Regions from separate parts of the Lelliottia jeotgali genome, predicted to be linked through region 3. Evidence: predicted binding sites of a transcription regulator. Region 3 holds the regulator's gene; each other region holds the start of a gene.
What was found. Region 3 encodes Fur, which represses iron uptake genes when iron is present. Its sites were predicted from a motif close to ATAATAATGAGAACNACTATCAA; they were not measured.
Positions count from the first base shown of each region.

Region 1 (2,203 bases), on a different contig from region 3:
TAAAATTTCTGAATTCCGCCGCGACCACGCCATTGACGCCATCATCGACCACATTTTCATTCCTGTTCGTCAGCGTTTAAGCCTGGATCACAATACCGCCCGCCATATGTCCAGCCTGTTGGACGGCGTGCTGATTGATTTCATCGCCATGCTTCTGGCCGACGCGCGCAAAAAGCCGGGCAAAGAAGCATTGCTGATCGGCTGGGATACGGATGATCGCACACGTTTGTGGCTCGAAGCAGGGCGTTTGTCGCAGCAGGGATGGCATATTGATGTGATGGCGGAGCCGATTGACTCGCCAAAACCGGAGCTGTTCCCCGGTCAAAAACTCTTTGTCTGGACCGGCCTTGCGCCGTCAAGACGTCAGCAGGAACAGTTAGACCACTGGCGAGAACAAGGTTTCTCCGTCTCTTTCATCGAAGGCTAACCGTCCCGCTGATGCAGAGAAGGCCCTTTCGGGCCTGACTTAATTGACTTATTTTCGGCCTACCAGTAAACCAATAATCAATCCAATCGCACCCGCTGCCATCAGCCCGGTCAACGGGTTATCGCGGACTCTGTCCGAAACTTCTGACGCAACATCGGATGCCTGCGCTGCGTATTTACGTGCCGCACCTTTCAACTGATGCTTCGGCGAATCGACCACATCGCCAAACTGGTATTGCGCTTCACCCGCAACTTCATCAGCTTTATTCAGGGCTTTTTTCGCCAGGCGATCGGCTTCGTTTTGAAGGTCTTGTGATGACATGGTTATCTCCTTTTGGTGTCCCCATAAAGTCTAGTCGCTGTACGCCTGAGCGCTGACGATTCGGTGTTTTCCTGGAAATTTCCAACCGATTAAATAAATAGGTATTCCCGATGCATATTTTCCCCTTGCGCAAAAAATGCGAAATATGCTGGATAAATGCTTTAGACATCAATTAATTAAACAATTTTGACATAGCCTAATGGCCTGCGTAGTAGGGTCTATGCTTAATAAAAGTAGCCAAAAAGGGCGATTTAGGTGAAAGCCCCTGCTATCAGGGGGTTGAAGTGATAATCGTTATCACTAACATGGTGTAATGCCCCTGGTGGCTTAATAGATGAGGTGGACCTATGGAATTGCATTCAGAAACCTTTAATCCCGCTGATTTCGCCTGGCGTGGTTTGACGCTGACGCCAACGGCAGCGGCGCATATTCACGAGCTGATAGCGAAAAAACCGGACATTGTGGGTTTGCGTTTAGGTGTTAAACAGACTGGCTGTGCCGGATTCGGCTATGTACTGGATACGGTCAGCGTGCCCGAAAAAGACGATCTGGTCTTCGAAACCGACGGCGCTAAGCTGTTCGTTGCGCTGCAGGCGATGCCGTTTATCGATGGCACTGAAGTCGATTACGTGCGCGAAGGCTTAAACCAGTTATTCAAATTCAATAACCCAAAAGCGCAGAATGAATGCGGCTGCGGCGAAAGCTTTGGGGTATAGGCGGTACTATGTCTCGTAATACTGAAGCAACTGACGATGTGAATACCTGGAGTGGCGGGCACCTCAACTATAAAGAGGGCTTCTTCACCCAGCTGCAAACGGACGAACTGGCGAAGGGCATCAACGAAGATGTGGTACGCGCGATTTCGGCCAAACGTAACGAGCCGGAGTGGATGCTCGAGTTCCGCCTGAGCGCGTTTCGCGCGTGGCTGGAGATGGAAGAACCGCACTGGCTGAAAGCCCATTACGATAAGCTTAACTATCAGGATTACAGCTACTACTCCGCGCCATCCTGCGGCAGCTGTGACGATACTTGCGCCTCCCAACCTGGCGCGGTGCAGCAAACTGGGGCTAACACCTTCCTGAGCAAAGAGGTCGAAGAGGCCTTTGAGCAGCTCGGCGTGCCGGTGCGAGAAGGGCGTGAAGTGGCTGTGGACGCCATTTTTGACTCCGTTTCTGTCGCGACGACTTATCGTGGCAAGCTGGCCGAACAGGGGATCATTTTCTGCTCCTTTGGCGAAGCCATTCACGATCACCCGGAACTGGTGAAGAAATACATCGGTACCGTGGTCCCAAGCAACGACAACTTCTTTGCGGCGCTGAACGCGGCGGTCGCCTCCGACGGGACCTTCATCTACGTGCCCAAAGGCGTGCGTTGTCCGATGGAGCTCTCGACCTATTTCCGTATCAACGCTGAGAAAACCGGTCAGTTCGAGCGCACCATTCTGGTCGCGGACGA
Region 1 covers NZ_JAENMQ010000003.1:20,014-22,216, reverse strand. The annotation lists gene JBO43_RS08900 (MerR family transcriptional regulator) at 1-427, shown strand, start outside; gene JBO43_RS08895 (ElaB/YgaM/YqjD family protein) at 476-748, opposite strand; gene sufA (Fe-S cluster assembly scaffold SufA) at 1,096-1,464, shown strand; gene sufB (Fe-S cluster assembly protein SufB) at 1,473-2,203, shown strand, end outside.
Region 1: the regulator Fur is predicted to act here: its motif matches at 1,033-1,055, upstream of sufA (Fe-S cluster assembly scaffold SufA).

Region 2 (2,203 bases), on a different contig from region 3:
GTTTCCAGTCGCCCAGTTCCAGCGTTTTGGTAACCTGGTTATCGATATTAACACTTTGCAGATCTTCATCGGTGGTGTAGGCAAAACGGTTCAGTTCATAGACCTGGGCGCCCGGGCCAGTGGAGTAGATGCTGCGCTGATGGGTGTCCACATCAAAATAACGCGCTTTTTGATTGAAGCCCCAGCCGCTGTCAAACTGATGTTCAAAGCTGTAGCCCAGCATCCACTGACGCTGTTTGAATCCGCTCCACTCGTCGCCCGCGTAGTCGCGTCGATCGGCGTATTTGGAACGCAGATAAGAGAGCGGCAGCGGGTTAGATGGCGTCAGGCTTGGGGAATTTTGCGCCAGCGCGTCAATCGTCAGGCGCGTTTTATTATCGGGCTGCCAGGTGACGGACGGGGCCACCAGATAGTTTTCTGTGCGCGTGGTATGCGGCTGGTCGTCGCCCTCCGTCGCTTTACCCAGCAGGCGGTAGTTCCAGTCGCTGTCGGCGATTTGCCCGGTAGAGTCGAGAGTCCCCTCTTTCAGATTACGCGTCCCGGTATTGAAACCCACTTCCGTCTTCGCCGCTTTTTGCGGCTTTTTGCCCTGAATATTCACCAGCCCGCCCGGCGAGCCGCCGCCGTAGAGCACGGAGGCCGGACCTTTCAAAATATCGACGCTCTCAATTAGCAGCGGGTCGATGCGCGCTTTGGTGTTTCCAGTGACGTTGTAGGGCAGTTGCAGTCCGTTGTAATACTCCTGCTCAACGGTGAAACCGCGAATTTTATATTCACTCATATAAGAGGTGTTGCCGCGCACTTCCGTCGACACACCCGGCGCATAGCGCAGGATTTCATTGACCGAACTGGCGTGACGCTGTTCGATCTCGGTGGCGGAAATGGTGTTGATGACCTGCGGGGTTTTACTTTCGGCCACCGCTGATTTGGTGGCGCTGTTGGTCCACTCTGGAAGCAGGCTGTCCTGTTCTGCTCCGGTGACTACAAGGGTTGACTCTTCCGCAAACGCACAGGTTTGCAACGCCAGTGTAACGGCTCCTGCCAAAGCACATACTGCAAAACGCGAGGTGTTCATAGTGTCGTCTTATTATTAGATGATATAAAGAACGACAATTATTCTCATTTCGATTAACAAAGCAATATGAGGGCAAAAAAAACGGCCCTCGCGATGAGAGCCGTTTCGGTGTTTATGCCCGTCTGAGTAAGCGGAATATCGCCAGCACAACGATCGCGCCCACCACAGCTACCAGGAAACTGTGCAGATTAAAGCCGCTAACGCTGCCACCGACGCCAAACATGGTCGCCAGCCAGCCGCCGACAACTGCACCCACAACCCCAAGCACACAGGTCAGAATAAAGCCGCCACCATCACGTCCCGGCATAATGAATTTTGCGATAACGCCGGCGATAAGACCAAAGACAATCCAGGCGATGATACCCATAGCGATGCCCTCTTGCAGATGAAATGCATGCGCTGAAAATGTTTCGCGCAAGTGACTTAAGTATAGGTCACCGCGTTAAAAGCGTTTTTTTCTCACCGACTTAATTACCTCTCATTTTTGAAAAAAAATCACCGGTTTGTATTAAGTTCCGCTCGCCATTGCCGATACTTCAGGGACAGTCCGTCAGACAATCGAGGAGCCATTCGGCGTGAGTAATTACAGTGAGCAGTTCCTGAAGCAAAATCCGCTGGCTGTATTAGGTGTATTACGCGACCTGCACAAGGGCGAAGTCCCTCTGCGCATAAGTTGGGCTACAAATCAGTTTATCAGCAAGATCCTTGAGGCTACTCCAGAACGCCTGGTCATTGACTTTGGCAGCCAGGAGTACGAAAACCGGGCAATACTGCGGGCGAAAAATATCTCTGTGATGGCGGAAACCAAAGGGGCAAAGGTTGAATTTGTGCTGCCTCTGGTGGAACAAGGTGATTATCTCGATCTCCCGGCCTTTATTACCCCACTGCCGGACAGCCTGTGGTTTGTGCAGCGCCGGGAGTATTTTCGTATTAACGCGCCGATGCATCCTTCCTATTTTTGTAAGGCCAAAATGCCGGACAAAAAAGAGATTCGCTTTCGCCTGTTCGACCTGTCATTAGGCGGGATGGGCGCATTGATGGACACACCACGACCGGACGGACTGGTAGAAGGGATGCGTTTTTCGCAAATCGAGCTGGATATGGGCGGCTGGGGACGCTTTTACTTCG
Region 2 covers NZ_JAENMQ010000001.1:639,904-642,106, forward strand. The annotation lists gene JBO43_RS03100 (TonB-dependent siderophore receptor) at 1-1,075, opposite strand, end outside; gene JBO43_RS03105 (GlsB/YeaQ/YmgE family stress response membrane protein) at 1,188-1,442, opposite strand; gene ycgR (flagellar brake protein YcgR) at 1,651-2,203, shown strand, end outside.
Region 2: the regulator Fur is predicted to act here: its motif matches at 1,095-1,117, upstream of JBO43_RS03100 (TonB-dependent siderophore receptor).

Region 3 (2,203 bases):
AATCCACCCAATAGTCCTTTTCATGTAGCACAGAGTGCAGTCCCGCGTGATAGCTGTTTCCGCAGACTTCCCTGTTCTGCTATGATTGCCCTTATCCGTGGACAAATTGCGCCACCATACCATTAAGTTTCAAGAGGTTATTTCACTCATGGCAATCATCGGCATTTTTTTCGGCAGCGATACCGGTAATACCGAAAACATCGCAAAAAACATTCAAAAACAGCTTGGTAAAGACGTTGCCGACGTGCATGACATTGCTAAGAGCAGCAAGGAAGATCTCGAAGGCTACGATATTCTGCTGCTCGGCATTCCGACCTGGTACTACGGCGAAGCGCAGTGTGACTGGGATGATTTCTTCCCGACGCTGGAAGAAGTCGATTTCAACGGCAAGCTCGTGGCCCTGTTTGGCTGCGGCGACCAGGAAGACTACGCGGAATACTTCTGTGATGCGCTGGGGACTATTCGCGACATCATTGAACCACGCGGTGCCGCGATCGTCGGCCACTGGCCAACGGCGGGCTATCATTTCGAAGCCTCTAAAGGCCTGGCGGACGACGATCACTTTGTCGGACTGGCGATTGACGAAGACCGTCAGCCAGAATTGACCGCAGAGCGCGTCGACAAGTGGGTAAAACAGATCCGCGAAGAACTGCACCTCGACGATATTCTGAACGCCTGATCAAATCTGTGAGGCATGGCGATTTACGCCATGCCTCATTGATAGATAATTCCAATCAAAATAATTGCTACAAATTTTTAACTTTTGTGTTCATACCTGTACAATGTCCCAGGGTTACAGTGGATGCCATCGAACAAGTTTGTTGGTGATACCACGTTTTTATAAGCATACTTTGCTTGAGACTTGCAGTTTTCATTTAGGCATGGCAGTTCTATAATGAGACGCATTATCCCAACTGCATTTTCTTTCATTTCCTCTAAAGAAGTGAACCGTTTAGCAACAGGACAGATTCCGCATGACTGACAACAATACCGCATTAAAGAAGGCTGGCCTGAAAGTGACGCTTCCTCGTTTAAAAATCCTGGAAGTTCTGCAAGGACCGGACAACCATCACGTCAGTGCGGAAGACTTATACAAACGTCTGATCGACATGGGCGAAGAGATTGGACTGGCGACCGTATACCGCGTTCTGAACCAGTTTGATGACGCCGGAATTGTCACCCGCCACAATTTTGAAGGCGGTAAATCCGTTTTCGAACTGACGCAGCAGCATCACCACGATCACCTGATTTGCCTCGACTGCGGCAAGGTGATTGAGTTTAGCGATGACTCTATCGAAGCACGTCAGCGTGAAATCGCCACTCGTCATGGCATCCGTCTGACCAACCATAGCCTGTATCTGTATGGTCACTGTGCTGAAGGCGATTGCCGCGAAAACGAGCACGCTCACGATACAAAATAATCGTGTTTTCATACTCTGAGCCAACCTGACGGTTGGCTTTTTTTTGCCTGAAATAAATGCAAAAACGCCCGGCGAGCTTTCGCTGCCGGGCGTTAATCAACGCGAATTACTGCGCGTTATTGTTGCGAATCTCCTGCCAGAGCTGACCGCAATCGGCTTTCACCGCTTCGCCATTACCCGTCTTACGCGCCTGGATACAGGCCTGGTAATCCATCACGCGGACGTTTTCCTGCGTGGCGAACTGCTCATGTGCCTTTTCTTTCTTCAGTACCGTCAACACGCTCTGACAGGCCTGGATTTTTTCCGGCGAGCCTTCAGCGGTATTGATACAGGTGCTGTAAGCCTCTTTGAGACGAGAATCTTCTTTCGGGGCCTGAGGCTGAGCGCACGCAGCCAGTCCTGATGCCAGTACTGCGACAATGACTAATTTCTTCAACATGTCGGTCTCCATTCCGGCGGGAATGTCCCGCCGGACAGTTCATCAGAAGATGGTAAATGGCGCGATAACCATGAATTTCACGTCACGCTCATCCTGGAAGATGTTGCCGTAACCGCCTGCATAGCTTGGAATGTCGGAATGGTTGTCATACTGCGTGAAGTGCAGTTTGAACATAGTGCCTTTAGCGCGACCGTCCTGCAGGGTGTACATCGCATCGAGACTGTAAGAAGACTCTTTCAGACGATAGTTAGGATCGTAGTAAGCGTCTGGCGTCGCCATGTCACCCGGCTTCGCATCCCATGCGTAAGCGTAGGAAGCACCCACTGCCCAGCCCGGAAGATTC
Region 3 covers NZ_JAENMQ010000004.1:3,810-6,012, forward strand. The annotation lists gene fldA (flavodoxin FldA) at 149-679, shown strand; gene fur (ferric iron uptake transcriptional regulator) at 975-1,421, shown strand; gene chiQ (ChiQ/YbfN family lipoprotein) at 1,528-1,857, opposite strand; gene chiP (chitoporin ChiP) at 1,903-2,203, opposite strand, start outside.

Region 4 (2,203 bases), on a different contig from region 3:
GTCTTGCCCGGTCGGGTTCAAAAACGGCACCGACGGGACCATGAAAGTGGCCATTGATGCAATCAATGCCGCTGGTGCGCCGCACTGCTTCCTGTCTGTGACCAAATGGGGCCACTCGGCTATCGTGAATACCAGCGGGAACGGTGACTGCCATATCATTCTGCGTGGCGGTAAAGAACCAAACTACAGCGCAAAACACGTCGCCGAAGTGAAATCGGGCCTCGAAAAAGCCGGTCTGTCACCGAACGTGATGATCGATTTCAGCCATGCCAACTCCAGCAAGCAGTTTAAAAAGCAGATGGAAGTGGGTGCGGACGTGTGCCAGCAGCTGGTAAACGGCGAGAAAGCTGTGATCGGCGTGATGATTGAAAGCCATCTGGTGGAAGGCAATCAGAACCTGGAGAGCGGAGAGCCGCTGGTATACGGTAAGAGCGTTACCGATGCCTGCATTGGTTGGGAAGATACCGACGCGATCCTGCGTCAGCTGGCGAATGCGGTAAAAGCGCGCCGCGCGTAACCCTTTTGCAGGCAATAAAAAAGCGTGGATTGCTCCACGCTTTTTTTATGTCTGGCGAAAAATTACTTCGCTTTACCCTGGTTAGCTACTGCCGCCGCTTTCGCTGCGATTTCGTCAGCGTTGCCCAGGTAGTAACGTTTGATTGGGTTGAAGTTTTCATCGAACTCATACACCAGCGGCACGCCCGTTGGGATGTTCAGTTCGAGGATTTCGTCTTCGCCCATTTTATCCAGGTATTTCACCAGCGCACGCAGGGAGTTACCGTGAGCCGCAACGATCACGCGCTCACCGCTTTTGATGCGTGGCAGAATGGTGTCGTTCCAGTAAGGCACAACGCGATCGATGGTCAGCGCCAGGCTTTCAGTCTGCGGCAGCTCTGCATCGGTCAGTTTCGCGTAACGCGGATCGTGGCCTGGGTAACGCTCATCATCTTTAGTCAGTTCTGGTGGAGTCACTGCAAAACCACGACGCCATTGCTTAACCTGCTCGTCACCGTACTTCTCAGCGGTTTCGGCTTTGTTCAGACCCTGCAGCGCACCGTAGTGACGCTCGTTCAGTTTCCAGGATTTCTCAACCGGCAGCCATGCCTGGTCCAGTTCGTCCAGCACGTTCCACAGAGTGTGGATGGCACGTTTCAGCACAGAGGTATAAGCAAAATCGAAGCTGAAGCCTTCATCTTTCAGCAGTTTACCTGCAGCTTTTGCTTCGCTGACGCCTTTCTCAGACAGATCAACATCATACCAACCGGTGAAACGGTTTTCGTTATTCCACTGGCTTTCGCCGTGGCGCACCAGAACCAGCTTAGTTACAGCCATATCTCTCTCCTCAAAAGAACCATTAGAATGATAACAATTCTCATTATATTGCCGTGATCGCTCAGGCGGCAACGCTTAACCCTAACCATAGCGAAAATAGTGTCTCAGTGTAAGATGCTTGTGAATTGAGGGTTATGATTTTGTCTGCGATCGGCGCTATTTTCAGCAAGACGGGCAAAAAAAAAGCCCTCAGGACGAGGGCCGTAGTGTTATTTTCCGGATGACGCGGCCTGCGTAAACCGTAGGTCAGGTAAGCGAAGCGCCACCTGACATTGTGTCAGCGCGCAATAAACTGATATTCAGTCACGCTCACATACTCCTGGCCCGGACGGAGCACGCAGTCAGGCTGCGGCCACTCGGTATGGTTCGGGCTGTCCGGCAGAAACTCGCTTTCCAGCGCCATTCCCTGCCAGTCGCTGTAATCACCTTCCTCACGAGCAGGCGTGCCGCCGAGATAGTTCCCGGAATAGAACTGCAGCGCAGGCGCAGTGGTATACACATTCATTTGCAGCTTTTCATCGGCGGACCAGACCTGTGCGGCAGGCTGAGTCACATCACCCTTCGCTTGTAGCAGGAAGGCATGGTCGTAGCCTTTGACTTTGCGCTGGTGATCGTCACTCAGGAAATCTTGGGCGACGGTTTTCGCGCTGCGGAAATCAAAGCTGGTACCCGTAACGGCCTTCAGCCCTTCAAACGGAATGCCCATCTCATCGACCGGAAGATACTCATCGGCAAGGATTTGCAGCTTGTGGTTGCGTACGTCTGTCTGCTCACCGTCGAGATTGAAATAGGCGTGGTTGGTCATATTGACCGGGCAGGGCTGGTCGACCGTTGCACGATATTCAATTGAAATGCGGTTATCTTCCGTCAG
Region 4 covers NZ_JAENMQ010000010.1:59,025-61,227, forward strand. The annotation lists gene aroG (3-deoxy-7-phosphoheptulonate synthase AroG) at 1-517, shown strand, start outside; gene gpmA (2,3-diphosphoglycerate-dependent phosphoglycerate mutase) at 580-1,332, opposite strand; gene galM (galactose-1-epimerase) at 1,610-2,203, opposite strand, start outside.
Region 4: the regulator Fur is predicted to act here: its motif matches at 1,354-1,376, upstream of gpmA (2,3-diphosphoglycerate-dependent phosphoglycerate mutase).